3 regions of the Guggenheimella bovis genome follow, and region 3 is predicted to be linked to each of the others. Evidence: riboswitches for the same ligand, from Rfam matches in the RefSeq annotation. Region 3 holds a riboswitch; each other region holds the start of a gene.
What was found. A riboswitch is a leader RNA that binds a small molecule or an ion and turns the genes downstream of it on or off. The one in region 3 is predicted to bind cobalamin.
Positions count from the first base shown of each region.

Region 1: it holds a riboswitch for cobalamin, as region 3 does, so the genes downstream of both, ACUB3H_RS03320 (ABC transporter substrate-binding protein) here and ACUB3H_RS06055 (energy-coupling factor ABC transporter permease) in region 3, are expected to answer to the same signal.
Region 2: it holds a riboswitch for cobalamin, as region 3 does, so the genes downstream of both, ACUB3H_RS00560 (ABC transporter substrate-binding protein) here and ACUB3H_RS06055 (energy-coupling factor ABC transporter permease) in region 3, are expected to answer to the same signal.

Region 1 is NZ_JBQWTF010000001.1:638,348-648,787, reverse strand. It holds gene ACUB3H_RS03340 (chromate transporter) at 1-297, opposite strand, end outside; gene ACUB3H_RS03335 (FHA domain-containing protein) at 356-859, shown strand; gene ACUB3H_RS03330 (FtsW/RodA/SpoVE family cell cycle protein) at 852-2,129, shown strand; gene ACUB3H_RS03325 (peptidoglycan D,D-transpeptidase FtsI family protein) at 2,113-3,513, shown strand; cobalamin riboswitch at 3,563-3,733, shown strand; gene ACUB3H_RS03320 (ABC transporter substrate-binding protein) at 3,844-5,013, shown strand; gene ACUB3H_RS03315 (FecCD family ABC transporter permease) at 5,028-6,059, shown strand; gene ACUB3H_RS03310 (ABC transporter ATP-binding protein) at 6,068-7,225, shown strand; gene ACUB3H_RS03305 (ATP-binding protein) at 7,197-8,210, shown strand; gene ACUB3H_RS03300 (VWA domain-containing protein) at 8,155-10,083, shown strand; gene ACUB3H_RS03295 (cobaltochelatase subunit CobN) at 10,083-10,440, shown strand, end outside.
Region 2 is NZ_JBQWTF010000001.1:89,882-100,321, reverse strand. It holds gene ACUB3H_RS00575 (hypothetical protein) at 1-160, opposite strand, end outside; gene ACUB3H_RS00570 (ABC transporter ATP-binding protein) at 494-1,261, opposite strand; gene ACUB3H_RS00565 (FecCD family ABC transporter permease) at 1,258-2,220, opposite strand; gene ACUB3H_RS00560 (ABC transporter substrate-binding protein) at 2,220-3,179, opposite strand; cobalamin riboswitch at 3,236-3,372, opposite strand; gene ACUB3H_RS00555 (Rqc2 family fibronectin-binding protein) at 3,402-5,012, shown strand; tRNA gene ACUB3H_RS00550 (tRNA-Thr) at 5,025-5,099, opposite strand; gene pyrR (bifunctional pyr operon transcriptional regulator/uracil phosphoribosyltransferase PyrR) at 5,113-5,631, opposite strand; gene ACUB3H_RS00540 (RluA family pseudouridine synthase) at 5,628-6,533, opposite strand; gene ileS (isoleucine--tRNA ligase) at 6,530-9,619, opposite strand; gene ACUB3H_RS00530 (YggT family protein) at 9,806-10,066, opposite strand; gene ACUB3H_RS00525 (cell division protein SepF) at 10,066-10,440, opposite strand, start outside.
Region 3 is NZ_JBQWTF010000001.1:1,210,898-1,221,337, reverse strand. It holds gene ACUB3H_RS06095 (cobalt-precorrin 5A hydrolase) at 1-478, opposite strand, end outside; gene cobM (precorrin-4 C(11)-methyltransferase) at 456-1,220, opposite strand; gene cobI (precorrin-2 C(20)-methyltransferase) at 1,217-1,894, opposite strand; gene cbiD (cobalt-precorrin-5B (C(1))-methyltransferase CbiD) at 1,884-2,951, opposite strand; gene ACUB3H_RS06075 (sirohydrochlorin cobaltochelatase) at 2,941-3,660, opposite strand; gene ACUB3H_RS06070 (energy-coupling factor ABC transporter ATP-binding protein) at 3,639-4,445, opposite strand; gene ACUB3H_RS06065 (energy-coupling factor transporter transmembrane component T family protein) at 4,429-5,244, opposite strand; gene ACUB3H_RS06060 (energy-coupling factor ABC transporter substrate-binding protein) at 5,225-5,518, opposite strand; gene ACUB3H_RS06055 (energy-coupling factor ABC transporter permease) at 5,522-6,262, opposite strand; cobalamin riboswitch at 6,375-6,544, opposite strand; gene ACUB3H_RS06050 (alpha/beta hydrolase) at 6,588-7,376, opposite strand; gene ACUB3H_RS06045 (hypothetical protein) at 7,373-8,077, opposite strand; gene ACUB3H_RS06040 (glutaredoxin family protein) at 8,070-8,300, opposite strand; gene ACUB3H_RS06035 (zinc ribbon domain-containing protein) at 8,324-9,799, opposite strand; gene ACUB3H_RS06030 (Ldh family oxidoreductase) at 9,859-10,440, opposite strand, start outside.

The DNA.
Region 1 (10,440 bases), 570 kb from region 3:
GGTGATGACGAGTAGCGGTGGAAGAACCGCTCCGACGACACTTACGAGGGCTCCCTTGAAGCCCTTTAGGCGGTAGCCTACAATGAGAGAAGCGTTAATTGCTACCGCTCCTGGAGCGCTCTGGCTAATCGCCGTCATATTCATCATCTCGCGGCTTGTCAGGAGTTTTTTGTTCTCCACGAGTTCCTTTTGTAGGAGGGAGATGATTACATAGCCTCCTCCAAAGGTCAAAAGGGAGAGTTTAAACATCAACCAGAATAAGTAAAAGTAGCTTGCAGGAGTCGTTTTTTCATCCATCGGATCACCTTCTTTCGAGGCCTAAGGACCCATGATATAATGGGAACAGGAGAGAATTATGGAACAGTTTATTACAACCATAGAGGAGCTTTTACATGCTCCCATCATAGGTAACATCGACCTATATACGATTTTTAGCAGTATCTTACGATACGTCTTTGTCTTTATTGTACTCTATTTCATCTATCTCATTGTACGCATGATCTATCTCGATCTACAGCAGACGATGCTCGTACCGAGTGAGGGAGATGCGATCTTACTCATCATTCACAGAAAGGATCAGATGCTCTTTGGACTTCGTCGAGAGTACCTTTTAAGTGATAATGAATCGATCGGAAGAAGTGGTGTCAATACGATTGCGCTTCCTTCCGGTTACCTTTCAAAGAAACATGCGCATCTCTTTGAAGAGGATGGGAATTGGTATATCAATGATTTAGATAGCCAAAATGGGACCTTTGTAAACGGAAAACGCGTCACAAGTCCAACCGTTATTCATGATAAGGATATCATAAGCTTTGCTGGATTAGAAACGCTTTTCCTCTTGGAGCAATCGAATGAGTAGAATTATTACCGAGAGACGACTCGAAAGAAAGCGTACTCGGTACAATCTGAGCGCGAACTGGTTGCTCTTTTGGTTTCAGATCTTAGGGCTCTTTCTCGTGTTGAATTACGACCCGAAGAGCTTTAACATGAGGAGCTTGACCTTTGCTATCGCTCTCATCGTGCTGAGTCACCTTTCAAACTTTTTAATTAAGCGCTTCACTTTAGGTGAGCCTTACTTTATCTTGATCACGAACATGCTCTTTTCGATCGGAATCCTCATGATCTACAGGCTTCGTCCTGAACTCGGTGAAAAGCAGCTGATGTTTTATGCACTCGGCATCGTGTGCTTCTTTTTGAGCTACTTTGTGCTTAAACTTTCAGTCCATTTTTGGAAGCACATGACCTGGTTTTTCTACCTTGCGACCATTGCTCTCATCGTCGTTACGATTCTCTTTGGTAGAAATCTTCGAGGAGCCACAAACTGGATCGTCATCGCTGGCATTCAGTTTCAACCGGGAGAGTTTTCGAAACTCACCTATGCCTTTTTCTTAGCGTCCTATTATACCAACATGGATAAGATGAAAGGTTGGTTTGCCTCGTACTTACCGATGATCTTGACCTATGCGTTAATGGGACTCTTTGTAAAGCAAACGGAACTTGGAACGGCGGCTGTGATCTTTGCAGCCTTTGTCTGCACGCAGCTTTGCTTCGATCGAAAGAGGATCCCTGTCGTATTAAATATCCTATTTGCCTGCGTAGGACTCTTTCTAGCTTATAAGCTCTTTCGCCACGTACGCGTGCGCTTTGACATCTGGCTCAATCCTTGGGAAGACGCAGCAGGAAAGGGTTATCAGATTGTTCAGAGCCTCTTTAGCGTCTCGGCTGGAGGTCTCTTTGGCCGTGGACTCGGCTTAGGAAACCCTCAGACCATACCTTTTAGCTACTCGGATTTTCTCTTTTCAGCCCTCATTGAAGAGATGGGAATCTTCATGGGAATAGGCGTCCTACTCCTTTATCTCATCCTCTTCTACCGCGGTCTTAAGGTGAGCCTCAACCAACCCGATCGCTTCTACCGCATCCTTTCATTAACGGTCTCTATGATCTTTGTGATGCAGGCTTTTGTCGTGATCGGAGGCGTCTTAAAGGTCATTCCCTTGACGGGTATGACACTGCCTTTCATGGCGCACGGTGGTTCGAGCCTTTTGACGAGCTTCTTACTTCTCGGGGTGCTTCAATTTACCTCAGAGCCGGTGCTCGAAAAGGAGGAGAAAAATGAAGCGAACCAATAAAAGACGCATCATCGCACTCCTCATTGGAGTCGTTCTGCTCTTCATATCTTTAAGTTTCTACCTCGTCTACTTTCAGATGAGTATGGCTGAGGATCTAAAAAAGAATCCGAACAATACGCGCTTTCTCGTAAACGAAGGAGAGATCAGGCGTGGGTCTATCTACGACGTCAATGGAACGGTCCTTGCAGATACAAAGCTCGTAGAAAAGAACTATGTGAGAAGCTACTACTACCCTTATAGCTACGCTCACATCATTGGATACTCTTCAGAGCGCTTTGGTAAGACCGGTCTCGAATCGGCCTTTACGAAAAATCTCCTAGGCGTATCGGAAAGTGGTCTCTTTAGCGAGCTCAAAAAAGCACTACGCGATAAAGATGTCGGTAACGACATGTATCTTACAATAGAAAATGAGCTACAGACCTACGGCTTTGAGCTACTTAAAAACCATAAGGGTGCGATTATCGTTTCAAATGCAAAGACCGGAGCGATCCTCGCGATGACCGATAGGCCTGCCTTTAACCCAAACCAACTAAAAGAAAGCTGGTCTCAGCTTGTAGACGACGAAAATGCACCGCTCATTAACCGTGCAACTCAAGGACTCTACGTACCAGGGTCTGTCATGAAGGTTTTGACCTCGATCGCGATACTAGAAAAAGGAATTGACCTTTCTTATAACGATACGGGTGTAGAAAAGATCGGCGGATACCAATTTGGTAACTACGACGCTAGAAGTTACGGTGAAGTCGGTTTAACCGAAGCCTTAAAGTACAGTATCAATACGTACTTTGGTAAAAAAGGCGTAGAGGCAGGAGCAGCGAAACTTAAAGAAGTCAGTGAACGCTTTCTCTTTAATAAGAGCATTCCCTTTGACCTACCTGTTTCTAAGAGCAAGGTATCGTTTGATGAGGGGATGGAAAAGAGCGAACTCGCAGCCAGTTCCTTCGGTCAAGGAAAGACAGTCGTCACACCGCTTCAGATTCACCTCATCTCTCAAGCGATCGCAAACGACGGCGTGCTCTTAAAGCCCTATTTAGTGAGCGAATGGCACGGTCCAGGAGGAAATATTCTCTCGGTGACACAGCCTGAAGTTCTAGGGACAGCCGTGGAACCTCGGATACTTGATCCTCTCTTAAAGGGACTAAAGGAGACGGCTTCAGTAAACGGCCTAAAGAGCTCGAAGTCGATTCAATTCTTCGGAAAGACCGGTACGGCACAAAATGAAGGAGCGAAAGATCACGCGTGGTTTACAGGTTTTGTCACACGTGGTGAAGAGTCCTATGTCGTAACCGTAATCCTTGAAAATGAAGGAAAAGCGGCTTCAAAGAGTGCAGCACCTCTAGCAAAGAAGGTGTTTCAGAAGCTCCTTGAGATTCGAAAAGAATAGCATATAGTATTGACAAAACCTTTTAGGCAAGCTATCCTCATAATATAAATTAATAACGTAGTAGATTTGTAACGTAAGTTTTAAAAGGGAATGTGGTGAGAATCCACAACAGCCCCCGCTACTGTAAACGGACGATGACTCATGATGCCACTGGGAAACTGGGAAGGAGAGTTATCGGTTGATGTTAAGTCAGGAGACCTGCTAATCTGCAATGCCAACACTTTCGGTGGGAAATGTGGAAAAGCAAGTTTTATTTTCAATGAGCCGACAGTGGATTTTATCCATTGTCTTTTTTTTCCCTTTTCGACCGAATAAGAAAGAAGGGAATTCATGAAACAATTTTTCAAACGAACGATTAGTCTATTACTCATTCTCACTCTTTTAGTGAGCTGTACACCTAAGGGAGACGTGCCGACTACAGAAAGCACTTCGAGTTCCGAACCTGTAAAAGAAGTGAATTCAGAATTAGTTTTAGATCACGAAGAAGAGCTCCTTTACGCTAAAAATTTTACGCTAACTCATTACAAAGATGGCTACAAGATGTTTACCGTAAGTAGTGCTCCTGACAAAAAATTTCTCCTGGTACCAGAAGGAAAAGAAGCTCCGTCTAGCCTAGATGGCGATGTTGTTATTTTAAAAGCTCCAATTCAAAGAATACATATGGTAAGTACTGGAATGGCCGCTCTCTGTGATGCAATAGGCGGACTAGATCGCGTCGCTTCCACTGGGACTCCTGCCAAAAAGTGGTTTGTCGATGAGATCAAAAAGCGAGTTGAATCTGGCAAGATCAAATTTGCTGGAAGTTATAGCGCACCTGATTTTGAGACGCTAACAGGTTTAAACATTGATTTAGAGATCGATACGACCATGCTTAGTTCAAAACCAGAAATCCAAAAGAAATATGAAGAGTTAGGAATTCCTGTAATTATCGAAACCTCCTCGAAGGAAGGCCATCCACTAGGAAAAGTCGAATGGATCAAGCTCATAGGTGCCATTGTAGACAAAGAGAAAGAAGCCAATGAGTTCTTTTTAGATTCCGTAAAGAAGGTCGAAGAGGTATCGAAAGTTCCTAAGAGCGGAAAAACCGTGGCTATGTTCTATGTGAGCCCAACGAATAATACTGTAAGTGCTCGCAATGGCGGTGATTACATGGCCAAAATGATAGAGCTTGCCGGTGGTGAGTATATCATGAAGGATGTGAATCCTCAAAAGAGTGGTCTCGAAAAAATGAACTACGAAGAAGTTTACACGAGATGTAAGGATGCGGATATCGTATTCTATCTAAACTACTTTAAAGACCAAGTTAAGAACATTGATGATTTCTACGCAATAAATGATCTATTTAAAGAGTTCAAAGCGGTGAAAGAAGGAAGATTATACATCACTTCATCCTCATACACGCAAGACATCGTAAATCTTGCGAACATGATCAAAGATATGCATGATGTCATCTCAAATCCAGATTTAGAAGAAACTAGAACGATGAAAAAATTGCATTAGAGAGGAGATTTGTTTTGGCAACAAAAAATGATCATCATTTTCTGCGCTATCACATCGTACTCTCTTTGCTACTCCTTCTATTTATAGTTGGGGTTGTACTAAATATTAACTCAGGTAGTGCGTCTATTCCATTCGTTAAGATTTTTCGTACCATATTTTTTAACGAAGATCACGGAAGTACCGTGAGTAATGTTATTTGGAGACTTCGACTCCCAAGGCTTCTACTAGCTACAGTACTTGGCGGAGCGCTCAGCGTATCGGGATTATTACTTCAAACCTTTTTCCGAAACCCGATCGCTGGGCCGTTCGTCTTAGGTATTTCTTCAGGTGCAAAGATGATCGTCGGCCTTGTCATCGTCTTTGTACTTGGAGAGTACAAGAATGTTCCACCATATACATTGGTGCTAAGTGCTTTTATTGGCTCACTTCTTGTTATGGCTGTGGTGCTTTTTTTCTCTCAATTTGCGAGAAGTATGCCGATGCTCTTGGTGATAGGTATTATGATTGGTTATGTTTGCTCTTCCGTGACAGACTTTACGATAGCCTTTGCTAAAGATACGGATATTGCGAATCTAACAAGCTGGTCGATGGGAAGCTTTAACGGAGCAAGCTGGGGGACAGTTAAGCTATCTTCGATCATTGTATTTATTACGCTTCTCTGTTCCATACTGATCTCGAAGCCGATGAATGCGTTTCAGCTAGGAGAAGGTTATGCCATGAGTATGGGCGTTAACATCAAGCTTTTTCGATTGGCTTTGATTACCTTTTCAAGTATTTTATCAGCTTGTGTAACAGCCTTTGCTGGGCCGATATCTTTTGTAGGAATCGCAATTCCACAGGTAGCGAAATTACTTATGAAAACTTCAAATCCCAAAGTAATTGTTCCAACTACTTTTATTACAGGAGCTGTCTTCTGCTTGTTCTGTGATTTGATAGCCAGAACTGCTTTTGCTCCAACGGAGCTTGCTATTGGGACGGTGACGAGTGCTTTCGGAGCTCCCATTGTGATTTTTCTTATGCTAAAACGTCGTGCAGCTGAGCAATAGGAGATGCTATGTATTTTGAAACCAAGGATTTATCCGTGGGCTATCACGGAAACATTTTAATTCAAGATATCAACTTATCCGTTGAAAAAGGGAAAATTATGACTCTCATAGGTCCCAATGGATCGGGTAAGTCGACGATTTTAAAGACGATAACGAAGCACCTTGAAGAAATTGGTGGTGTGGTAACGATAGACAGTGAAAATATCCTAAAGTGCTCGAATAAGGAGTTAGCAAAAAAGCTTTCTGTTATGCTAACGGATCGAATCAATCCTGACCTCATGACTTGTAAAGAGGTCGTAAGTATGGGGAGGTATCCTTATACGAATCATTTTGGAAAGATCACATCAGAAGATGAGCGCGTCGTTCAAGAAAGTCTAAAAATGGTGAAGGGCTTAGAGTTAGCCGACAAGCCCTTTACAGATATCAGCGATGGACAACGGCAGCGCATTTTACTCGCCCGAGCGATTTGTCAGGAGCCATCGATCATTGTTTTAGATGAGCCAACAAGCTTTTTAGATATTCGCCATAAGGTGGAGCTTTTAGATATCCTTCGAAGAATGGCTACAGAGAAGGATGTTGCAGTCATCATGAGCCTGCATGAAATTGATCTAGCAGCAAAAATAAGTGACACAGTCATCTGTATCAAAGGCGATTGCATTCGAGTGGCAGGAAATCCGGAAGAGATTTTTTCAGATGAAATGGTCCAATCACTCTATGGGCTTGAAAAAGGTAGTTATAACAGCATGTTTGGCTCCATCGAGCTTCATCGAACTTCGGGAAAACCAAGAGTATTCATCCTAGGTGGAATGGGAAAAGGTATTCGCGCTTACCGAGTCCTTCAAAAGCACCGCATCCCCTTCGCCACAGGCATCCTATTTTCAAACGACGTCGACTGTCAGGTTGCTAAATTTTTAAGTTCGGATATGGTTCTTACGAAAGCATTTTGCCCAGTGGAGCAGGTGGCCCTTCAGCGTGCAAAGGAAATCATTAATGGATGCCCCTGCGTCCTCGATGTTGGGGTTGAAGTAGGCGAATATAATCAATTTCAAGACGAGCTAAGGGATTATGCTTTGAAGTTAGGTAAGCCCGTATTTCAGACGATTTCTGAAGTAATAAAAACACAATATAGGGGGAATCATGAAGAAAAAAATAACGTATCCATTTAGTGCAATTGTAGGACAAGAGGATATGAAGTTGGCACTTATATTAAATTTGATCAATCCTAAAATTGGTGGTGTACTCATACGCGGTGAAAAAGGAACAGCTAAAAGTACTGCCGTACGTGGTCTTTGCGAATTGATGGATGAGGTCGATGTCGTTAAAGGGTGTAAATTTCATTGCCGCTTCGATGATATCGATTTCTGTGAAGAATGCCAGAAACTAGACACCAAAGTTCTCGGAAAGTACACGAGACGAGTGATAGAACTCCCAATCAGTGCAACGGAAGATCGCGTAGTGGGATCTTTAAATATTGAAAAAGCGATAAGAGAAGGGGAAAAGGAGTTTGAACCTGGTATTCTCGCAGAAGCGAATGGAAACATTCTTTATGTTGATGAAATCAATCTCTTGGACGATCATATTGTCGACATTCTCTTAGATAGCGCTGCAATGGGGGTGAATACAATTGAGCGAGAGGGCGTAAGTTATTCTCATCCAGCGCGTTTTGTTCTTGTGGGCACGATGAATCCAGAAGAAGGCGATTTAAGGCCTCAACTCTTAGACCGCTTTGGCTTAGTTGTAGAGGTCAAAGGCGAACAGAATATCGAACAAAGAAGTGAGCTCATTAAGAGACGCATGGAATTTGAATCCAATCCATCTAAATTTTACGAAGCTTTTCGTGAAGCCGATGAATCATTAAAATTAGCCATTAAAAGGGCGCAAGATGCTCTACCTACTATACATATTCCTGATGAGCGTTTTAGAGAAGCTGCGAAAATTGGAGCAGAGCTTGGAGTCGATGGACATCGAGCAGATATTACGCTATTAAAAACGGGCGCTACTCTCGCTGCTTATATGGGAACGAGTGAGGTGACTCTTGATCACCTGATCCAGTGCGCCAAATTAGTTTTACCTCATCGTATGCGAAGACTTCCCTTTGAAGAATCAAATATTGAAGACTTCGATTGGAAAGGCCTATTCGATGTTCTCTAAGGCATATCCATTTACAGCTATTGTAAAGCAAGATCGACTGAAACGGGCCTTATTACTCAATCTCATCGATCCACGCATTGGAGGAGTGTTAATCAGTGGTCAAAAAGGGACGGGAAAATCAACTATTGTTAGAAGTCTCGCCGACCTCAGTGAGAAGAAAGTGATTACACTACCTCTTAATGCGACAGAAGACATGCTTGTTGGAGGCATCGATTTCGTTAAGACATTAGGAGCTAAAGAAACAGTTTTTATGCCAGGAGTGTTCTCTCGATGTCACGGAGAAATTCTTTATGTCGATGAGATCAATCTCTTGAACGATAGTTTATCGCAGATTATCGTCACGACGCTAGCTGCGGGGGAAAACATTGTAGAAAGAGAGGGAATTAGCTATTCTCACCCTTCAGAATTTATTTTAATTGGAACAATGAATCCTGAAGAAGGAGGGTTACGTCCTCAATTACTCGATAAATTTGGTCTTTTTGTAAATGTCGAAGGAGAAGAAGATGTTGAGATTCGTACTGAAATTATCAAAAGAAGGATTTCGTTTGAAGAAAATCCCAACAAATTTCTTTCTGAGTATCATGATCGAGAAGAAAAGCTAAAACATCTCCTCAAAGAGGCTCAAATAGTCCACCAAAAATTGGTGGTCAGCGAACCCATGAGGCGCTTAGCTTCGGTATTTGCTAACAAAGCAAATGTGGAAGGAAACCGCGCCGAAATCTTATTGATAAGGACAGCAGCAGCTATTGCCGCATTAGATTTGCGTTCTTATTTAACAGCTTCTGACATTAAGGAAGCCTGTGAATTTGTTCTTCCACATAGAAGACGTAATGTCGATCAAAATAATCAGCAAGAAGAACAATCAAATGAGAATCGGGAGAAGGAAACAAAACCTCAGGACGATTCCAAAAGTCCTGGCGTCGATATCGAAGAGGATTCTAATCAGACGAGAACAGGAGATGAGGAAGAGTTAGAGATTGATTCCCAAGAGTCAACGATTGAAGACCAAAGTCAAACGATCAAAGAAGATCTCGTTTACGGAGAAGAAATCTACGAAACGAAACCACTTCCTACTGGTTTTCGTGATCGACTAAAGAGAAAAGGCACGGGACACAGAAAGAAGACATATAGCAGCGTGAATAAGGGGCGTTACGCTGGATTTACGATATCCAATGAGAATGGTGAACGCGATATAGCACTGGATGCGACTCTTCGTGCTGCCGCAGTAAAACAATACGATCGTCCTAAAAACGGCATGGCAATCACTATTCGTGATGATGATCTTCGCTACAAAAAGAGAGAGAATAAACTGGGTCTCACAATTGTTTTTGTCGTAGATGCGAGTGGCTCGATGGGAGCCAAAAAGCGCATGAAAGAGACGAAAGAGGCGATCATGAGTTTACTTATGGATTCTTATCAAAAGCGAGATAAAGTGGGACTCGTCGCATTTCGTAAAAATGACGCCGAGGTTCTGCTTCCTATCACATCGAGTGTTGATCTAGCTTCGAAAGAGCTTCAGGAACTTCCTACGGGAGGCAGAACACCACTTGCCAAAGGGATACATAAGGCATGGGAATTACTGGTCGCGAGAAAAAGGAAAGATCCAGATATGATGCCTCTTCTTGTTTTGGTTACAGATGGCAGAGCAAATAGCGGTATTTTAGGAGACCCAGTTGAAGATGCGCTTTCCTCAGCAGATCTCATTCGAAACTCTAAAATTCCAGCGGTTGTAATCGATACAGAAAATGATTTTCTTTCATTCCAACTAGCAAAAAAGATCTCATTGCGTATGAATGCGGACTATTTTAAAGTTTACGATCTTAAGAGCTCGAAGATGAGGAATGTAGTCTCATTTTATCGAAAGGAATCTTAATGAAGTTATTGTTTATTGGAAATGAGTGGGAGAACCAAACTCTTCGAAGAGCCCTTGATTTCACGGGAGACGATGCAGTATTTCTTTCTTCACGTGCACTAACGAATAGTAACAATTTACATTCATTTGATGCAGCACTTGTTTCGAGAGATCACGGACATCACGGTGAACTATTAGGAAAAGAAGCGTTAGAAAGGATTCCTCTCGTAGGTCCTATTGGATTAGAAAACTTAAAGGCTGGAATTTCGACACTTACGATGGATCAAGAGAGACGAATTAACGAATATGCTAATTCTCCTTGCTTTGAGAATCTGGTAGGGCTGATTCATTATGTTCGCCATTTACTTCTCAGCACAC
Region 2 (10,440 bases), 1.1 Mb from region 3:
TTGCACCGTTTTCAGCTGGAGCTGGAGCTGGTGCTGGTTGACTTGTTGCTTCGTTTGAAGAAGCGGCTGGCTCTTGTGACTCAGCTGGTTTTTGTTGGCATGCAACAACACCGACGAGTACAAGTGCAAGAATTAATAGAATTGATAACGTTTTTTTCATAGTTGTTCCTCCATATGGAAGTATTCTATTACAAATTTTGAGATTGTCAATGAGTTTTTTGGAAAAAACACAGATTAATTCATAGCCTTTGCCAACTGTATACAATCGATTGTTACATATTGAGTGACTCGATATGAACCTTTCGGACCTTTTTAGGATTAGTTTTTAAGGCTTACAAACGTTGATATATTAGCACTTAGAGAAATGGTAAATAGAAAAAGGAAGCGCTTCACTCAAAAAGAATTGACGTGAAGCGCTCTCAAAAAATAAATAAAGAACCTGGACTTTAGATTACGTAATATTTGACACAGTATTGTAATAATGTTGTGTTCGCTAACGTTTTGCAGATATCAAAAAGAAGCGTTCTTCGTCCTTTTCTAGAATTTCTGCATCGATAGAAAAGACCTCCTGAAGCATCTTTGGGGTAATGACTTCCTGACTCGGGCCATAAGAATAAAGTGTCCCTTCTTTTAAGACGAGTGCTTGGTCAAAGTAACGGTCGGAAAGATCGATGTCATGCATAACGCTTAAAATCGTCTTTCCTTCCTTCTTACCAAGGGTGACAATTTCTTCCAGCATTTCATAGCGCATGCTGATGTCTAAGAAACTGATCGGTTCATCTAAAAGAAGAATTTCAGTCGACTGTGTAAAAGCCGATGCGATCATGACTCTCTGACGTTCTCCCCCACTTAAGGCTTTTAAGGAGCGGTCTCTAAAGGCGTTTAGTTTCAGTAGATCGATATAGTAGTCTACGATTTCAAGATCTTCTTTGGAAAGATCATGGAAGGAATCGGTATGCACGTAGCGAGCAAAGCTAACGTATTCCCAGACGGTGAGATCGAAGACTGTCGTTTGAAGCTGCTCTAAGTAGGAGAATCGTTTTGCCCTCTCTTTTGAAGAAAAGCTTTTAATCTCTGCCCCATCTAGCGTTAGACTTCCTTCGTAAGGAAGGATGCCTGCGATGGCTTTTATGAGCGTCGTCTTTCCTACGCCGTTTTCGCCGAGGATACTCACAAGTGATCCTTTTTTAAGGCTAAAATTTAGATTTTTTAGAATCGGTTTGTCATCGATCGTAATCGAGAGATTCTTTGCTTCGATCATTGCTTTTTCCTTAAAAGATAGATGAAATACGGCGCCCCTAAAAAGCTCGTAACGACACCGATCGGTAGTTGCATGGGAGAAACGATGGTCCTTGCGATCGTATCTGAGAGGAGTAAGAAAGTCGCTCCTGTAAGAAGTGTCGTTGGAAGTAAGAGTTTATGGTCGTTTCCCACGAGAAGTCTTGCCATGTGCGGTACAATGAGTCCGACGAATCCTATGATTCCTCCGAGACTTACAGCTACACTCGTTACAAGAGACGAAATGAGTAGTAGCTCAAGCTTTCTTCTTTCTGTATCGACGCCGCTCGCTTTGGCACGGTCCTCTCCCAAGTAAAGTAGGTTTAAGTCTTTCCAGTAGAAAAGAAAAGAAAGGCTACCTAGGATTAAAGGAACCGATAGATACGTAAGTTCTTTCATTTGAATCCCGTTTAAGCTTCCCATGGTCCAAAAGATGATGCGTTCCATCCGCTCTCTATTAAGAGCGACGATGAGGCTCGTCGTACTACTTAGGAGAAAGCTCAATGCGATACCTGCTAAGATGAGCGTGGTGCCGTTTAGAAGCCCTCTTTTTTTCCCGATGGAAAAGACTATAAGGACAGAACCGATGGCACCTCCAAAGGATAGTAGAAGTGTTAAAATAGCTCCTCCGTTTAGGATGAAGCTTACGCTTGCTCCTAGGGCTGCACCGGCACTCACACCTAACATGTAGGGGTCTGCCATGGGATTATTTAGTACCGACTGAAAGACAGCTCCGCTCGATGCAAGACCCATGCCGATGAGGACAGCTGCAATGGCTCTTGGAAGCCTTAGCTTGAATAAAATGAGCCTCGCTGTTTCATCGGTGGGTGTAAAGATTTCTTTTAGAGAGATCGATTCTGAACCTATGATAAGGGAAGCGATAAATATGAGGATAAAAGCCAGACTAATAAAAATCAGTCCGGCTTTTTTGGAGCGAATCATTATTTCACCAAGTCTGGATGTAAGATCTTAGCAAGCTCTAAGATACCTTCCGCAATGCGAGGTCCTTGGATCTCTAAAAGGTCAGCTTCGATCTCAAAGATTTTTCCTTCTTTAACAGCAGTTAAATCCTTATAACCATCTGTTTCTTGAAGCTTCTCTTTGACACCCATGCCCTGTCCTACAATGATCACTTGAGGATTTCCCTTAATGATCGATTCGAGGTTAAAGCTCCAACCTTGAGCATCCTTCGCAATGTTATCTCCACCAGCGATCATTAGCATGTCGTGGATGAAGGTATCACCTGTTGCTGCAAAGTCACCATCCTTACCAACGCTTACTGGATAATAGACTGTAACTGGTGTAGCATCCTTTACCATGTTTGCTACTTCTTCGATTTTGGCTTTCATGTCAGCTGTGACCTTTTGGCCTTCTTCTTTATGACCAGTGAGGTTCGCGATTGTTTCGATTATTTCGAATGTCTTATCGACTTTTGTTGCATTTTGTAAAACAAGAGCCTTTACGCCAGCTTCAGCTAACTTCTTCGTCACTTCTTCATTGGGGTTTGCTAGAAGTACGACATCAGGCTTCGCTGTAATAATCTTTTCTACATCTGGTTCAAGCATGCTACCGATACTTGGAATCTCAGCTGCTTCCTTTGGATATTCACAGTAATCTGTGCGTCCAACGACTTGCTTTCCAGCGCCTACAGCAAAGAGAATCTCTGTCATGTTTGGAGCGAGAGATACCACCTTTTCTACAGGCTTTTCAAAGGTTACTTCTGTACCTAAAGAATCTGTTACTTTAATGGGTTCAGCGGATTCACTGACAGGTTCTGTAGATTCTTGAGGTGTTACTGTTTCTGTACTTTGTGGCTCACCTGATGGAACCGCTTTCGTACATGCGACGAGTCCAGTGACAATCATTAAGACGACGAGTAGTAGTGACAGTTTCTTTTTCATGTTTTCTCCTAAAATTAAAAAATGCTTCCACCAGGGAAGCAAGCTAGCTCATCTCCTGGTGAGTGATAGTTTTTCCATGTATCTGACTTATCTTTCGAATCACAGTGGCCGGACCGTATCGGATTCACACCGATTTCCATGGTTACATCTTATGTTTCTCTAATTTTATCATAAAATAACACGCTGTCAAATGCGTGTGCTATGATGTGTTAGAGGTACATTATGTTTGATAGTTATTTTATAGAAAACTGGATCCTAGAAGCGAACGTGCTTTTAAATCAACGCGTTCAAAAGCTTTGGATGGCAGAAGGAAATAAATTCGTTTTAAAATTCAAGGGCGATCTGTTTCTACTCATAGACCTGGGAGCAGAGAGCTACCATCTTGGGCTTCTTTCAAGTAAACCCGACTTAAAATACATTCAACCCGCTCACTTAATGCCTTGGCGAAGTGCCCTCGAAAACGCCAAGATCCTTTCGATCGAGCAGATGTTTTTTGATCGCACGGTGAAGTTTAAACTTCTCTCATCAAACCAACTCTTTGAAACGGTCGAATGGAGTCTCTATATCGAGCTCATGGGTCGCCACAGCAACATGATCCTAACCGATGAAGAGGATGTGGTCTTAAGGGCGATAAAGCTCTCTTCGAATGAAAGCCATCTCGTTTTGACGCATGAGAAGTATGAAGTACTTAAGAGCGATAAAGAGGTCTGTAAGGATGTTTATGAGCCCTTTGATGAAACGAGAGCCCTAGACTTTAAAGGCTTTCATAAGAGGCTCATTAAACTCCTACCGGATAATGTAAAGAGTGGAACCTTTGCTGACGTTCATCGCTTCTTATTAGAACAAAAATCACCTACGCTTTACCTAAAAGAAGATCAGATTGTTGACTTTCATTCCTTTGAGAATGAGAAGCTTGAAACCAAAGAGGTCTCTTCCCTCTCTGAAGCCATGGAACTCTTCTATGCTTCGAGAAAGAAAGAGAATACGGCACCAGAAGCTGCGAAGAATTTCTTACACCTTGTAAAGGGACGAATCGATTCGTTGGAGCTAAAAAAAGAAAAGCTCTTTAAGACGCTTAAGGACTTCGAGCTTTGCGATCGCTATCGACTCTATGGAGATCTCATTTATGCGAATCTCTATCTTTTAAAGGGACATGAAAAAGAGCTTCTCGCAAAGGATTTTGAATCAGATGAGGAGATTCTCATTCCACTCGATCCACAAAAGACTCCTGTACAAAATGCCATTTATTACCACGAGCGCTACCGTAAGGAACTGCGTGGGCAAAACTACGTCAAGGAGCAACTTGAAGAAGCCGACAAGGAACTTGAAATATTAGCTCAAATTCAATACGATCTCTCTCAGCTATCGACGAAAGAAGAGATCGATGAAGTGCGATCGGAGCTCGTACGGATCGGTGTCATCAAAAAGAAAAGAGTTCAAGCGAAAGAACAGCAAAGTAAGCCGCATCTCTTTGAATACGAGGGAATTAGATTTTACGTCGGTAAGAATAGCTCACAGAATGAAGCGCTCTCCATCCGTTCGAAAAATAAGAACAGGACCTGGTTTCATGCGAAAAACATCCCTGGTAGTCACGTACTAGCAGATGCTCCCTTAGAGAATTTAAAAGAAGACCACATTCACTTTGGTGCAATGCTCGCAGCCCATTTTTCAAAGGCTTCGGAGAGCCCTAACGTTCCTGTCGATTATACGAAGCTTTCTTTTGTAAAAAAGCCCAGTGGCTCCCCCACGGGTTTTGTGAATTATACGAATCAAAAGACGCGTTATGTAACGAAGGATCTACAGCAAATTCTACAAAGAAAAAAAGACCATTAGGTCTTTTTTTGTTGGAGCTGATGGTCAGAGTCGAACTGACAACCTGCGGTTTACGATACCGCTGCTCTGCCATTGAGCCACATCAGCAAAATTAGATTCTTTACACCAGATAAACACAAAATTCGTCGGTGTTACCTTCTAATCTTACCACAACCTTTTCCTTTTGTGAAGTAGGAATATTTTTTCCGACGTAATCAGCTCGAATCGGTAATTCTCTATGACCGCGGTCTACGAGAACAGCCGCTTCAATCTGCTTCGGTCGACCTAAATCGAAGAGTAATTCGATCGCTGCTCGAAAGGTTCTTCCCGTATAGAGAACGTCATCGACTAAAATGATCTTTTTATTCGTAATATCAAAAGGTAGATGCGTTCTGTCTCCCGTAACGACTCGTTCGTCATCTCGATATTTTCCAATATCAACAAAGCCGATCGGAACATCGGCTCCTTCTAAGCGGTCGAGTTGTTCTTTGATGAACTTTGCGATCCATTCGCCGTTTGTATAGATACCGATGAGTACGAGTTCATCGACTCCCTTGTGGCGCTCTATGATCTCATAGCTTAAGCGCTTTAACGTGCGCTCGATGGAATCGTGTTCCATGATAATCGTTTTGTAGTTCATACTTGCCTCATTTTTTGAAGAAAGGACTGAAAGTATTCAGGCGGATCGACGCTAAAGTCATAGCTTTTACCATTTTCATCGGTAAAGCCAAGTTCTATCGCATGGAGATACTGACCGTCTTTTTTTATCTTCGATTTTTTCATGCCGTAGACGGGATCTCCTACGATGGGATGGTTTAGATACTTTAGATGAACGCGAATTTGATGCGTTCTTCCAGTAAAGAGTGTACAGCGAACGAGCGTGTAGTTTTGAAAGCGCTCTATAACTTCTACGAGCGTCTTTGCGTATCGTCCACTAGGATCTACCGTAAAAGCCTTTCGGTTCGTTTCGCTACGAGCGATCGCTTCTTCTACGACGATCTCGTCTTCTTTTATGACACCTTCTACGATCGCAACATAACACCTTTTTAAGTCATGTGCTTTAAAGAGTCGACTAAAGTATTCATGGGCTTCATTGGTCTTTGTAATGAGAAGTACGCCTGAAGTGTCCTTATCCATTCGGTGGACGATTCCAGGGCGAATCGTGTCCTTTTCATTACTCAGAGAATTCATGTGGTATAAAAGAGCGTTCACAAGCGTTCCATCAGGGTGACCTGGTGCAGGATGAACGACTACCCCACGTTCTTTATTGACTATGGCAAAGCGATCGTTTTCATAGAGGATCTCTAAGGGTAAGTTCTCCCCTTCTAGCTCGGTGGGTTCCTTTTCGATGACTTCCATCATTACTTTGTCCCCTACCTCACAGAGATACGACTTTTTAACGACCTTGCCGTTCACTTGAACGAGACCTTCTTTTAAAAATTGTTGGAGCTGATTTCTCGTAAAATCGGTAAGCGTTCCAAGGACGAGATCAATTCTCTCGCCTTGAAACGCTTCCGTAATTTCAAACTTTTTTTGGCTCATTGAACCTTTTCCACTTTAATTTGTGTCGGTTGTCCATTTAATACTAAGTTTTCACCGTCGTTTTGAGCTTCCTTAAGTTCTGTCGCAAGGACTTCGGTCTTAATGAAGCCATCGTAGAGCTTAATGGCTTCTACAAACTCAGGTGTACTCGTGTAGGTGACTTTGATCTTATCAGAAACATTTAAGTCCATGGCTTTACGTGTTTGCTGAATATTTGAAACAAATTCTCTCGCGTAACCTTCTTTTACGAGTTCATCGCCTAAGGAGGTATCTAAGATGACATAGAGATCTTGCTCTGTCATGACATTGTAGTTTTCTTTCGCCGTTACCGTCACGTCGATGTGTTCTTTCGAGAACTCGAAAGCTTCACCGCCAAGGTCAAAGGTGACCTTTTCTCCTGCACGGAGTTTTCTACTTAGTTCCTTCGGATCTCTCTGCTTGAGTTCCTTTTGGAAGAGTCCCATCTTGCTACCTAAGATCGGTCCGAGGACAGGGAAAACGGGCTTAAGCTGGAAGTTTAAGTACTCTGCGTCGTCTTCGATGTAGTCGATTGCTTTCACATTCAACTCTTCCATGATGACGTCTTCTAAGCTAGAAAGTTCATCCTTTAATGTCTTACTTAAGAGGACTCGAGAAAGTGGCTGACGTACCTTAATCGATACGCTTTCACGCGATGCACGTCCGAGCTGAACGATAGTCTTTGCCATCTCCATCTTCTTCATAAGCTGTTCGTCGATGAGTGTTTCGTCATGCTTAGGGAAGTTCGCTAGGTGAACAGAGACTTCATTCGTAAGTGCACGGTAAATCTCTTCCGAAACGAACGGCACGATCGGTGCAGACAGAAGTGTCACGGTCTTTAAGACTTCATAGGTCGTTCTAAAGACAGCCTTTTTATCCTCAGTCATACCACTTTGCCAGAAGCGTCTTCTGGAGCGGCGGATGTACCAGTTACTGAGGTCGTCGTTCACGTAGTCTTGAATGAGACGTGTGACGATCGTTAGGTCAAAGCTCTCATAGGCATTCGTCACGTCTTGAATGAGTTTATTCGTTTTACTTAGAATCCAACGGTCGAGTTCACTGCGATCCTTTGGTTCGATTTCAAGCTTTGAAGCATCGATAGAGTCGTAGTTTGCATAGAGGCTAAAGAGGTTATAGACGTTCTTCAAGGTGTTAAAGAACTTACTTAAAACTTCCTTTACACCTGCAATGTCGAACTTTGTGGGCTGCCAAGCGGGTGACGTGTAGTTTAGATACCAGCGCACAGCATCGGCACCGTATTGCTCAAAGAGGTCGAAGGGGTTAATCGTATTTCCTACGTGCTTACTCATCTTCTTTCCGTCTTTATCTAAGAGCATGTCGTTTACGAGCACGTTCTTATAAGGCGCTTTTCCCGTGATGAGGGTTGAAATCGATAGAAGCGAGTTAAACCAACCGCGCGTCTGGTCGATACCTTCAGAGATGAAGTCTGCTGGGAAGTACTCATCAAAATCGTCCTGATGTTCAAAAGGCCAGTGAAGCTGTGCAAAAGGCATTGCACCTGAGTCAAACCAAACGTCGATGACATAAGGTACGCGCTTCATGGGCTTACCACATTCAGGGCAAGTGATCTCGACCTCATCGACGTAAGGTCTGTGAAGGTCGATCGTATCGATGGGTTTTGTCGCCATCTTTTTAAGCTCTTCAATGGAACCGATGGCGTGCTTATGGCCGTCTTCACAGATCCAGATCGGTAGTGGTGTTCCCCAGTAGCGACTTCTAGATAGTGCCCAGTCCTTCATGTTTTCGAGCCAGTTACCGAAGCGCTTTTCTCCGATGTAGTCAGGATACCAGTTGACGGTGTTGTTATTTGCTACGAGTTCCTTACGGAACTTACTCATCTCGATATACCAGCTTGGTGCTGCGTAGTAAAGAAGTGGTGTATCACATCTCCAGCAGTGTGGGTAGTTGTGATCGATGCGTTGCTTCTTATAAAGCTTTCCGTTTTCACGAAGCCAGGTGACGATGTCTTCATCGGCATCCATGACAAAACGGCCCTTCCAAGGTGTTTCTGTGAATTTTCCTTCTTCGTTAACGGGTTGAAGCATAGGAGCGTCGTACTTACGTCCGAGCTGATAGTCGTCTTCACCGAAAGCAGGTGCTGTATGAACAATACCTGTACCGTCTGTGAGTGTGACATAATCGCCTACCGTTACATAATAAGCCTTTTTATTCGGCTTTACGAAGTCCATGATGGGTTCATACTCGACGTATTCGAGGCTCTTACCAGGGAAGGTCTCTAAGATCTTAACATCTTCTCCCATGACTTGACCAATAAGTTCTTTTGCCATGATGAAGACGTGTCCACCCTGCTCGACTCTTGCATATTCAGCGTCAGGATTAACAGTTAAGAGGACGTTTGAAGGGAGAGTCCAAGGTGTCGTCGTCCAGACGAGGAAATACTCTTCTTTATCTTTTCTCTTAAAGGCAACCGTTACGGTCTCTTGCTTACGGTCTTTATATCCTTGTGCCACTTCGTGCGATGCAAGACCTGTTCCACAGCGAGTACAGTAAGGTAGAATGCGGTTTCCTTCGTAGATGAGGCCCTTATCAAAGATTCGCTTTAAGAGCGCCCATACGCTTTCGATGTAGTCATTTTGAAGCGTGACATAAGGATGATCGAGGTCGATGAGATATGCCATCTCCTCTGTCATTTCGCGCCAAATAGCCTCGTATTCGAAAACGCTTTCACGGCACTTCTCAATGAACTTATCGATACCATACGCTTCGATATCTTTTTTATTGTGTAGACCTAACTTCTTTTCTACTTCAATTTCTACCGGTAGTCCATGCGTATCCCAACCGGCTTTTCTACGTACGTAAAAGCCCTGCATGTTCTTATAACGGCAGATGGAATCTTTTAGTGTTCTTGCGATCACGTGGTGAAGACCTGGTTTTCCGTTAGCTGTTGGTGGTCCTTCAAAGAAGACGAAGTTCTTCTGTCCTTCTCTCGTTCTCAGTGTTTCGTGTAGTAGATCAATTTCTTTCCAGTAGAGAGACTGGGCTCTTTCAGCATTCTTGATCGATGAATCGATGAGCTTTGGATACATTTTTCCTCCTAAAAAATAAAAACCATCGGTAGATAGGGACGACGGATCGCGGTACCACCCTATTTGCCAATGGCCACTTAATAAAATATTCCTTCATGAAGTGATATTCAAATTGCTTTCGTACAGGTTCTCAGCTTCTCCTGCTCTCTTTGACGAAGGGACAATTCGACGTTGTCTTCTGGATGTCTAGATGAAGTTGTAAAGTATTGTTTCAGCAATTTGTAAGAATACCATCGCAAATAAAGGACTTAGATCGAATGCAGAAGGCCCGAAAAGCTTCATTTGAAGATTTCTAAAGGGAGCTTCAATAGGCTCTGTTAGAAGCCCTAGCATGCGTCGAATCATATGCGTTTCTGGGATAAACCAGCTTAAAATTGCATGAATGAGAATGACATATTGGTAATAGCCTAGAAAGTTCGCAAAGAGAAGGGCTAGTTGCTCACGCATTAATATGTCGTTCCCTCTGATGTTACAGGCTTATTAGAAATGTTATTCATGATATCGATGCCGTGTGGAACGACGATAAAGATTTCGTTAGCAATCTTACTGATATCAGCGTCGAGTGCATAAGCAGCACCTTCACAGATGTTGATGATCTTTGCAGCCACAAAATCGTCTGTGTCTTCAAAGTTTAAGATGACAGGGCGACCAGCTCGAATGTCATCGATGATCGATGTACTCTCTCTGTGATCAAGAGGTGTGTACTTACAGATGACCACTTTATTATCCTGAGGTATACGTTCTTGGTAGACAGGCTTTTGAACGGTTGTACGACGTTCGCGTGGTGCTTCCCACTCAGGCTTTCTTTCAACTGGTTCTGC
Region 3 (10,440 bases):
CTTCACTTTTCACTCGAATCGTCTCTCCTCGAAGTGCTTTCGAAGAGACGTTTACGATGCGCTCTGGATAGAGAAGTTCATAGCCCATTCTTCGACTCCATACGTCGACGGCGACGAGTCCTTTTAGATCGGTAGCTGTCGTAATGACGCTCGTCGCTTGAAGCTTCTCTGCTAAAAAGTTTGTGAAGTCGTTGGCTCCACCTAAGTGTCCGCTTAAAAGGCTTATGCCAAAGCGAGCCTTGGTATCGATCACGACGACGGCAGGGTCTTTGGTCTTACTCTTTATATAGTCTAACATCAAGCGAATGGCAATTCCCGTTGAACCGACAAAGACGATGCGTTCGGCTTTATCGATGTGCTTTTCTAGGAATTCACTTCCAGCCATCTCTCTTGGTTTAAGAATCGCCTCTGGAAGAAAGGTCTCTATTCTTTCTATGATGCGTTGGCCTTCATCACTAAAGGCTAGCAGAAGATCCATCTTCGGCCTTTCTATACATCGTTTCAAACGTCTTATCGTAGAGCTTTGAAAGCGAGAAGGTATCGCCTAAAAAGTCTCCAACTAAAATGATCGAAGTCTTCGTGAGATCATTTTCCTTTACGACTTTGGCTAAGTCCTTAAGCTTCATTCGGAATACGCGTTCTTCTGGCCAAGATGCCTTATAGACAACAGCGACAGGTGTCTCTTCCGTGTAAGCACCCTTAAGTAGTGCTTCTTGAACCTTATCGACGAGATTGATGCTTAAAAAGATGGCCATGCTCGCTCCGTGACTCGCTAAGCGTTCGAGTTTTTCAAGTTCCGGAACGGGCGTTCTTCCTTCCATGCGCGTGATGATGAGCGTCTGAGAGACATCGGGAAGCGTGTACTCTGCTTTAAGTGTTGCAGCAGCCGCTTGGAAGCAAGAGACTCCAGGGACGACCTCGTAAGCGATACCGAGTTCATCGAGGCGTGTAAACTGCTCACGGATCGCACCATAGAGACTAGGATCTCCTGAGTGTAAGCGCACGACCGTTCCCTTCTCACTTGTAAGCACATCTAACACTGCCTCGAGGTCCATCTCTTTGCTGTCATAAAGCTTACACGTTGGCTTTACGTCTTTTAACAGGTCGACATTCACAAGACTTCCTGCATAGACGATGACGTCTGCTTCTTTAAGGATACGTGCTCCTTTAACGGTGATGTAATCGACGGAACCGCTTCCTGCTCCAATAAAGTAAATCATAAGGTCTCCTTTGAAATGATTAGTGTAAAGTATGAGCTAGAGGTCTTTTCTTCGAGTGGAAGAATGCTTTCATCCTTTCCGGTGACGTTTTCACAGACGAGATAGGACCTTTTTTTATTCTTTAAGAGCTTTTCACGAAGTGCTTCGTAATGGGAAGCACTCTTCATGAAGACTTGGGTACCAGAATGGCCTTCACATTCGATGGGAAAGCTCGCAGGGTAGATGTGAAGCGATTCGTCAATCTCCGTGAGACTCATCTTGGCTCTCGCGGCAGCTGCAGAAAAGCTAGAAATGCCGTTGATCCACTCGACCTCAAAACCATTCTTTTCGATGAATTCTGAGATATAGCGGAAGGTAGAATAGATGGTGATGTCTCCGATCGTAAGAAAGGCAACGCTCTTACCTTTCTTAAGTACTTCGACGATGCGTTCAGCATTTCTTTTGTGTACTTCATCTCGAAGTGCTTTATCCTTTGTCATTTTGGATTCTAAAAGAAGTTCTTCCTTCGTACTAAAATCTACGAGCCCCTCTACGATATCCTTCGCCATGCTGTTTTCATTTTTCGTGACGATATAAGCGATGACGTCGACCGCTTCTAACGTCTTTAATGCTTTTAATGTGAGTAACTCGGGATCCCCCGGACCCACGCCTATTCCATATAGTTTAGAACCCATCGCCCCAAATCTCCTCGCCTAAAAATGTGATCACTCGTGCACTGTGACCGAGTCGTCTTTCAATGTTCGCTTTCGCTTTAAGGTATAATCTCTCTTTGAGTGCTTCATACCTGGGATCGTCCTTAAGATGGGAAAACATCCCTTCCGTTGTCACTTCGCTATCTATTTTCTCTAAGATCTCACGTTCGACGCCCAAAAGAGAGGCTTCTGCGATGATCGCTTCTTTTCTACCATCTACGGTTCTCGAGTGGGTATCCATTGCCCCAAGTGAAACCTTTACTAGTTTTCCAATGTGAGAAAGCACCGTAACCTTAGAAAAATCATACTGCGCCGCGAAGTCTAAAGCTTCTCCTAAGAAGTTTGAATACTGTACGTTTCTTCCTTTAAGCCCTAAGGACTGAAGCCTATCGGTACCGATATTTCCAGGTGTCAAAAGAACTTCTTTTTCGCCCGCTTCTTTAAGGATGTTGAGTTCCATGCGGATCGTTTCAATGAGTGCTTTATTACTCATGGGCTCAACGATGCCACTCGTTCCGATAATACTGATGCCCCCTTCAATGCCCATGCGTTCATTAAAGGTCTTTTTGGCCGCTTCTCTTCCTTGAGGAACATCGAGGGAAACCTTGACCTTGCCGTCATCCAAAAGTTCGTGGACAATTTTTTTAATCATCTGTCGTGGGACTGGATTTATAGCATAATCTCCTACAGGAATACTGAGTCCTCTTTTTGTGACGATCCCTATCCCCTCACCACCCGTGAGTTCATAGTGGTCATTCCACTCTACCTCGGCACAGATTTCGAGTTCATGCGTTTGGTCGATGTCATCACCGCCATCCTTTTTTACACACGTTCGAACGGAATGTTCCTTCTTTTCGGTCCGCTCGACTTCTGTTTCAACCTCCATCCCTGAAGGTGTTACGATCGACACCGTGGACTGCTCTTCTCCTGTAAGAAGTGTAAGAAGCGCTGCTTTTACAGCAAGGGTCGCTGCTGTCCCTGTCGTAAAGCCGAGTCTAAGTTTTTCTTTACCGATCTCTTTGTATGCTTCAAAGGGCACGTTTTGTCTCCTCAAAAATCATTTCTCGAACCCAAGATAGTTCTCCTAAAGAAACGGTCGTATAGCGCGTAGCAAAGCCTAAGCTCTTAAGTTCTTCGTAGAATTCGATCATGTCGTTATTCGCATGTTCTCCTGATAGATAGAGAAGCGGTGCAAGAAAGATGGAACCTTTAAAGGTATCTTTTACGGAGTCAAAGTAAGGCTCGCCTTCAATCGCAAAGGCTCTAAAAGGAAGACCCTTTTCTATCGATGTATCATTTAACAGCTGATACACCGCCCCACTTTCATCACTCGTTCCATGACCCATCATGAGAAGAAGTTCATCTTCCTTTCTATCAAACGCTTTAAGAAGCTTTTGAATAAGCTCTTTCGCATCAATATCCCTTCTTAAAATGGGTTTTATTAGCTGATAACGAAGTTCTGATTCCTTAAGCTTCGCTTCGAGCTTCTGATATTCTAAGCCCTCTAAAAGAAAGGTCGTAGGTACGATAAGTTCTGTTACCCCTTTTTCTTTAAGAGCACATATCGCTTCTTCGATGCTCTTTTCGAAACGATTCTTTTCTTTCAAGCGATTTCTCACAATGTTCGAACTAAAGGCTTGTTCAAGAGGAAGCCCCAAAGTCTGAAGGGACTTCGTAAGGGGCGTAATGGCTCTTTCAATCCCTTCAATATGTGTCGTTCCAAAACTTACAAATAGAATGCCTCGCATAGCTCCTCCTTTCTGTAGAAAAGCTTATCTTCTTCAATGATTCCCTTCTTTTGTAGTAGCTTTGAGATGAGATAAAATACAGGAAGTTCGAGATTCGCTTCATTTACAAGCGCTTCATTGCTAAAAAACGCTTCCTTTTTCCCATCAAAAAGAATCCTGCCTTCATGTAATACGACGACGCGCGTCGCAAACTGCCAAACAAAATTCATATCGTGTGTCGCTACGACAAAGGTCTTATCAATCGATTCGAGATACGATTCCATGACAGTCCTTTGATATGGGTCGAGGCTCGACTCCGGTTCATCGATTAAAAGCACTTTGGGATCTGTCACGAGAACGCTCGCAAGGTTTACTCGTTTCTTCTCCCCTCCACTTAAGTGGTAGACGACTCTCTCCTCAAAGCCTTCCAAAGAAAAGCGCTTACAGAGCATCTCCACTCGCTTTTCAATAATCTCTTCATCGGTTTTTTGATTCACTGCAGAGAAACTGATCTCTTCAAAGACAGTCGGTGCAATCATCATGGTATCGGGATCTTGAAAGAGAAAACCGATCTCGCGTCGAAGCGTTCTCAAAAAGGTCTTATCCTTTGAGTACGGCTGTCCTTTAAAGGAGAGCTTTCCTTTTTTAGCATGCTCTAACCCTATGAGTAGGCTTAAAAGCGTCGATTTTCCCGATCCATTGGAGCCGATCAGACAGACGCGCTCTCCTTCTTCTATGGTTAATTCAATATCCTTTAATACGAGATCGTCTTCATAGGAAAAGGATACATCAGATAATTGAAACAACGATACCTCCTGAAAGTAGCATGAGTTCGAGGAGAAGTCCTAAAGAAACGCGTGGATCTTTTTTCCTAGTAAGAAACTCGATTCGTTCTCCGACATTTCTCGTCTCTAAGGCTCTGCTATGTAAGGTACTAAAGTGCATGCTTTTCATAAAGATGGAGACGCCTTGAAGGGCAGCCGTCTTAACGTTTAGGGAACCCCCTCGGACACGCACTGCTCTTGAGACTTCGTGAGAGTGCTTTAAAAAGACAAAGATGTCGTGATGAATGAGATACAAGAGGTCGACCACGAGCTTTGGCAGTTTTCCAGATAAAAAGGTGATGAGTTCATGCATAGGGGTCATAAGTAAAAAGCTTAGGAGCGTTGTAAAGGCTACAAAAGCACGTAGGCTTATGAGAATGACGCTCTCGTAGCTAAGTTCACTCAAGCGGAAAGCAACGATACTTAAAAGCACATAGGTCATAGGTAGTGCCATGACTTCGATCATGTGCTTAAGCTTAATCTTAGATAGAAGCGTAAAGAAGACCTCTAAGATTAAGACTCCTAGTAAGAAAGGAAGCGAATCGATCACAAGCACGGCTATCATGTGAAAGGCAAAAAACAAGACCTTAAGCCCTGTTTTTTGCCCAATGAGTGCGTGATTCTGTTGAATGCGCTCAATTCGAAGGTGATGACTTTCATGTAGGATGTAAAACATCACGATGACAAGAAAGACACCCATATGAATTCTTTCTGTTCGACCGTAAAATAGGCTTACAAACGCTATAACCGAAAGCGCTCCTTTAAAGAGCTTCGACTTCATGATGCTTCATGCGGTAGCGCGTGACAAAACCGCCCATGATGTAGCCTATGACAAAAGCACCGAGAGCTGCTTGTAGTGCAAAGAGAAGACTCTCGGTCTCTCCTCCTGGAGGTTCCATGATGGGCTCTGCCCAAGGCTCATAACCAGGATTCACTTCTTCTACGACTTCTTCTGCGACACCGTCTGCACCTGCAAATTCACTGTCTTTAATAAAAAGAAGGGGTGTAACGGCAATGACGACGGCTAATAACAATAATAGAAATGCTTTTTTCATGTCTTACCTCTCATATCCTAAACGCTTGAGTTCGGGTGCTGCATACTTTTCTAAGGCCATGACGAGAATGACACTGACGAGGCCTTCGATGATTGCAAGTGGAATCTGTGTCACCGCAAAGACCATTAAAAATTTTGTGAGTGATGTCATGAAGCCCACGCCAGCTCCTTGGTGCATGAGTGCAAGCTGAACGCTTGTGACGACATAAGTCGTGAGGTTACCAAGAGCTACGGCAAGAAAGATACTAAAGTGCTTCGGAGCTTTCATCTTGTTCATCATTTTATAGATCACAGCACTTACGATCGGTCCAACAATGGCCATACTGAAAGTGTTAGCTCCAAGTGTTGTAAGTCCTCCATGGGCGAGCAGTACCGCTTGAAAGAGAAGTACGATGAGACCTAAGAGAGCGATGGGAGACGCTCCAAAGAGGACTGCTCCTAAACCTGTTCCTGTCGGATGGGAGCTAGAACCTGTAACCGATGGAATCTTTAATGCACTTAAAACGAAGATAAAGGCACCCATCATCGCTAAGAGCGATACGGTTTCACGGCGCTCACTTACGATGCGTTTCATGGAAAAGTAGCTATGTATTAAAAACGGAAGACACACAGCTCCCCAAGCGATACAGAAGGGAAGCGATAAGTATCCTTCCATGATGTGCATGCCACTGGCTGTGGGAACGATTCCAAAACCAAAGGCAACCACGAGTGCGAGTACGAGTAACGATTTCTCTTTTTTTGTCATCTTATCCTCCTTTGACAAATGACCTGTTGTCTTAGGAATAAGGGCACAAAAAAACTGCTATGAAAATAGCAGTGTTTAACTCCCAACACACTCTATTTTCCTGTAGAGCTTTGATGTGTAAAAAGATCAGCTGGTATTCTGACTCGGAGATCTCAGACATTCTACGCCTTCCCAGTTTCCCAGTGGCATCAGTAGAATTCTCCCTCCTTACAGCGGCAGGACCGTTCAAGATTTGCACTTGATTCCCATGTGTATTCACACGCTTGATCTTTGATCCTTATTCAGTTCTATTTAAGCATAAGGGATGAACGAAAGACTGTCAACACTATAGTTGAAACTCTAAAATCCCTCGTAGCCAATTTTTACAAAGTGGGACCCAAAGAGAAAAGTCTCGATCAACGTTTCTCGAATGATTCGATAAGCCTGTGCCTTCACTTAGACCGTGTAGTCCCTTTCTAAAGAGGTGTGCTTCCACGTCACAGCCAGCTTTTAATAACTCTGTCACGTAGTGCGACGTCGTGTAACTCGGAATGAGTTCATCGTCTTTTAAGTAAGCGATAAAGAGAGGTGGGTTGTCTTTCTTTATGAGCTTTTCAGGATCCTTCTCCTCTTCGTAGTTTGAGATCATGGCACCTATGGGAAATTCTACGTCGTAGTCAATTTCTCCATAAGCTTTAATCATTTCTCCAAAGGCTGCAATCGGATAGATCGAAACTGTAGCCTTCGCTTTGATGTATTCGCTCGACTGATAGACGAGTGCTAAATGGCCCCCTGCACTAAAGCCCATAATGGCAATCTTCTCTGTGTCGACTGAGAATTCTTGGGAATTTTTGAGAATATACTCCATCGCTTCCTTCACATCGATTAGAGGATTAGGGTATATCGACTCCTCACCCGTTCGATACTTTAGGACAAAGACCTGGTAACCTTCCATCAAAAAATGAAGTGCTACAGGTTCTCCCTCTCGCTTCGATACGTACATGTAACTTCCACCGGGAAGGATTAAGAGTGCAGGACGCTTTACTGGCTTCCAGTTTTCATCCTCTGTCTTTTTGTCAAAGAGGTAGCTTGTAAGTACACCACCACTTTGAAGGTTCGTGGTATCTATCTTCATTTGATCACTATCCTTTCTAAAATTTCTTTGGAATAACGCTCGACAATCTCTTTATTTTTAGCCATGACATATGTAATGACAGTCGCATCTTTATCTTTTAAATAATGGATGTAGATTCTCGCTTCGCTTTTCTCTACGGGATAATCTTCGCCCTCATAGGACGGGCTTCCATACTGGAGGTAGCCTGTAAAAAATCCCTTTTTCTTATGAAGCGGACTGTTGGTCTCAACGGTTGCATCGATTCGAACCATTCCCCGGGTCTCTTTTCGTTCCATCTCTAGAACGCAAAATACACCATCCATTTTCCCAATCGACGGTAGAACGAGCATCGTCTGATCGTATCGAAAGCTCTCTAGAATCTCTTCCTCCGTTCGCATTCCCTCTAAAAGATAGGCTCCAAAGTGGGAATTATACGTATCACTTTCACGGTGATAGAAGTTTGAACGGAAGTGTTCAAATTTTCCAAAGTTATAGTAGATCGTAAGTTTATCCGTGTCAAAGCGTTTCATCCCTAGGCTAAAGTCAGGATGACTGGGAAAACTGATCGAAACATCGTGTTTCTTAAAGAGATCATGGTGACTTAAAATAGATTGAAGCTTTACGAGACTCGTGCCACGGAGTTCGGTGGGAATGAGAAGAAAGAGAAGCAGTCCAAAAGCCAAGAAAAAAGCTCTCTTTTTAAGAGAGCTTTTCTTAGTCATTCATTGCTTTCAGGACAGCTTCTTTGTCAAAGCCTACGATGACTTCATCGCCAATGACGAAGGTCGGAACGCCCATCACCTTTAGCTCTCTGAATTCCTTCATAGCTTCTGGATCGTTGCTGACGTTACGCTCTGTATAAGGAATGCCTTCCTTTGAGAGATAATCCTTTGCCGTATAACAATGAGGACAAGTTGAACTTGTATACAATTTAATTTCTTTCATTTTATACCTCCAATTTCTACCTACTAATACCCCGAATTGAATTCTTCAACCTGTATTGTCTCAGTATTTCCTCCAAGCTCTTTATTCTCGTCTCCACTGTAGAATTTCCAGCCGAAAAAGCTACGTGCCATGATCTTGAGTTTACTGGAGCTGCCGTCTCCCTCGCGCACCATCTTTCCTTCGACAAACTTTTTATAATGGAACTTATAGCGTTCGACAAAGGAGATGTAGATCGTTCCTTTTTCAGCAAAATACTCGAAGGAGTCGTTGTCAAAGGTCACAGAGATTGGAGTAATTTCAAGATACTCTTTTCTTTCGATGCGAGCATTCATCTCATCGTTTAGTCGCGCGTGGTCGGGACTATTATTCATGACCGTGCCGTAGTAGAAGAGCTGGTTGTGATAGTTTGCATCTCGATCTTCTCTCACATAGGTGAGCATGAGATTCTTTAAGTACTTCACAGTACCTTCCTCTACGGGCCCTATCGTAAAGCGACCAGGAGAGACGTTGCTCTTTTCGATGGCAAGATTCGTCTTCACTTCAAGAGCACGTTGAGGGGAGACAATTTGCACTTTATCGGTCTCCTCTAAAGGAAGGAGGAGAAGATCGGAGGATTTGAAATCAGAAACCGTTCCAATCTCCTTATCATTCACAAAGATCACTTGATCGAGTGGATACTCTTTTAAGCTCATAGCATTTGGGAAGGTAAAATCGTGGCTCTTTTGATCGACGATCCATTCATCGCTCATGGCTGTACCTAGCTTATTGCGATAGACGAGAGATATGCTAGAGCCTCTTTTTATAAGGCCAAGCTGGTTTGAATCCTTTACCTTTTTCTCTGTGCTCTTTCCATTCATGACGATCGTTGCCTGAGGAAAGTCCTTCGGAATCTCTACATCAATATAATCCTTCTCTAGGTCAATTCGTAAAGAAGGAGCTTTTGTCTCAAAACGCGTGAGCTTTACAGGAATACTAAGGCTCTTTTCTCCATCCTCGATCGAGAGCTCATAGATGCCCGGTGTCATATATCCCCATTCCTTTAGTGCTTTCGGTTCAATCGTCTCTTTCTTCTTTTGAAGCGTCACCGTAAGCCTTCGATCGAGATTGGAAAGGCTTAAGTTTAAAGGATTAAGCTTTAGTCCATACTTCGTAAAGGTGAGCGCTTTTCCGTTCTTTACGACCTCGACGTCTCCTCCACCTTTATAGAGCGTATCTTTTAGGTATCTCACGTAGTTGGGATCCTTTAGAAGCTCTAAAAAGTTCTTCTGATCCTGAAGCGGAAAAGATCCCTCTACAAAGAAGGAAAAGAATCCGCTCTTATCGGGCTCATCGAGCACGCTGTTGACGCTCTTTAGGAAGCTTTCTTTACTAAAGGTATCTCTTCCGATGAAGTAGACGGAAAGTCCGATGAAAAGAAGCACAGCAAAAAGAATGGCAAGACCAAGTAAGGTGCCATTCTTTTTCGGTTCTTCGATGAGAACCTCTGCATCTTTTTTCATTCTTTTCTTTTGGTTATATTTGGGTTCTGGTATTTTTGAAGGCTTCTTTTCTTCCATCATTACCTTTCAAAGGGGAATTTGAAATCGAGCTCTAGCTTATCGCGTACAGCGATAAATTCCTTCTGAACAGCGTCATTAATCGGAACGCCCGTCTCTTTTCTTTCGAGCCAGACTTCATATTCCTTTTCTCCTGCAGTGAAAATACGTGTATGACCCTTGGCTTTTTTCGAAGCACGTAGTTCTCTTAAGATATCTCCTGCAACCTTTTTAAATCCTTCTGCACCCATAAAGGCTTCGGTGTCGATCACGAGGAAGAAATGGCCTAAGCCAAAGGGTACCTTGTTTCCATCCTGATCGAGACCATTTAGCATGTGGAGGAAGTTTCCTTGCTGGAGTGCTGCAGAGAGGATCTCTACGACTGTTGCATAGCCGTATCCTTTGTATCCTGCAAGCTCTTCCCCAACACCTCCAAGTGGTGCTAGTGCTGCTTTTCCTGCGACAAGATCCTTTAAGATCTCTTTCGAATCAGTAAGTGTCGAACCGTCTTCACCGATGACCATGCCGGCTGGCGTATCTTTACCGCTTCTTGCGTAGTATTCGATCTTACCGCGCTGAACGATACTCGTCGCACAGTCTAGAAC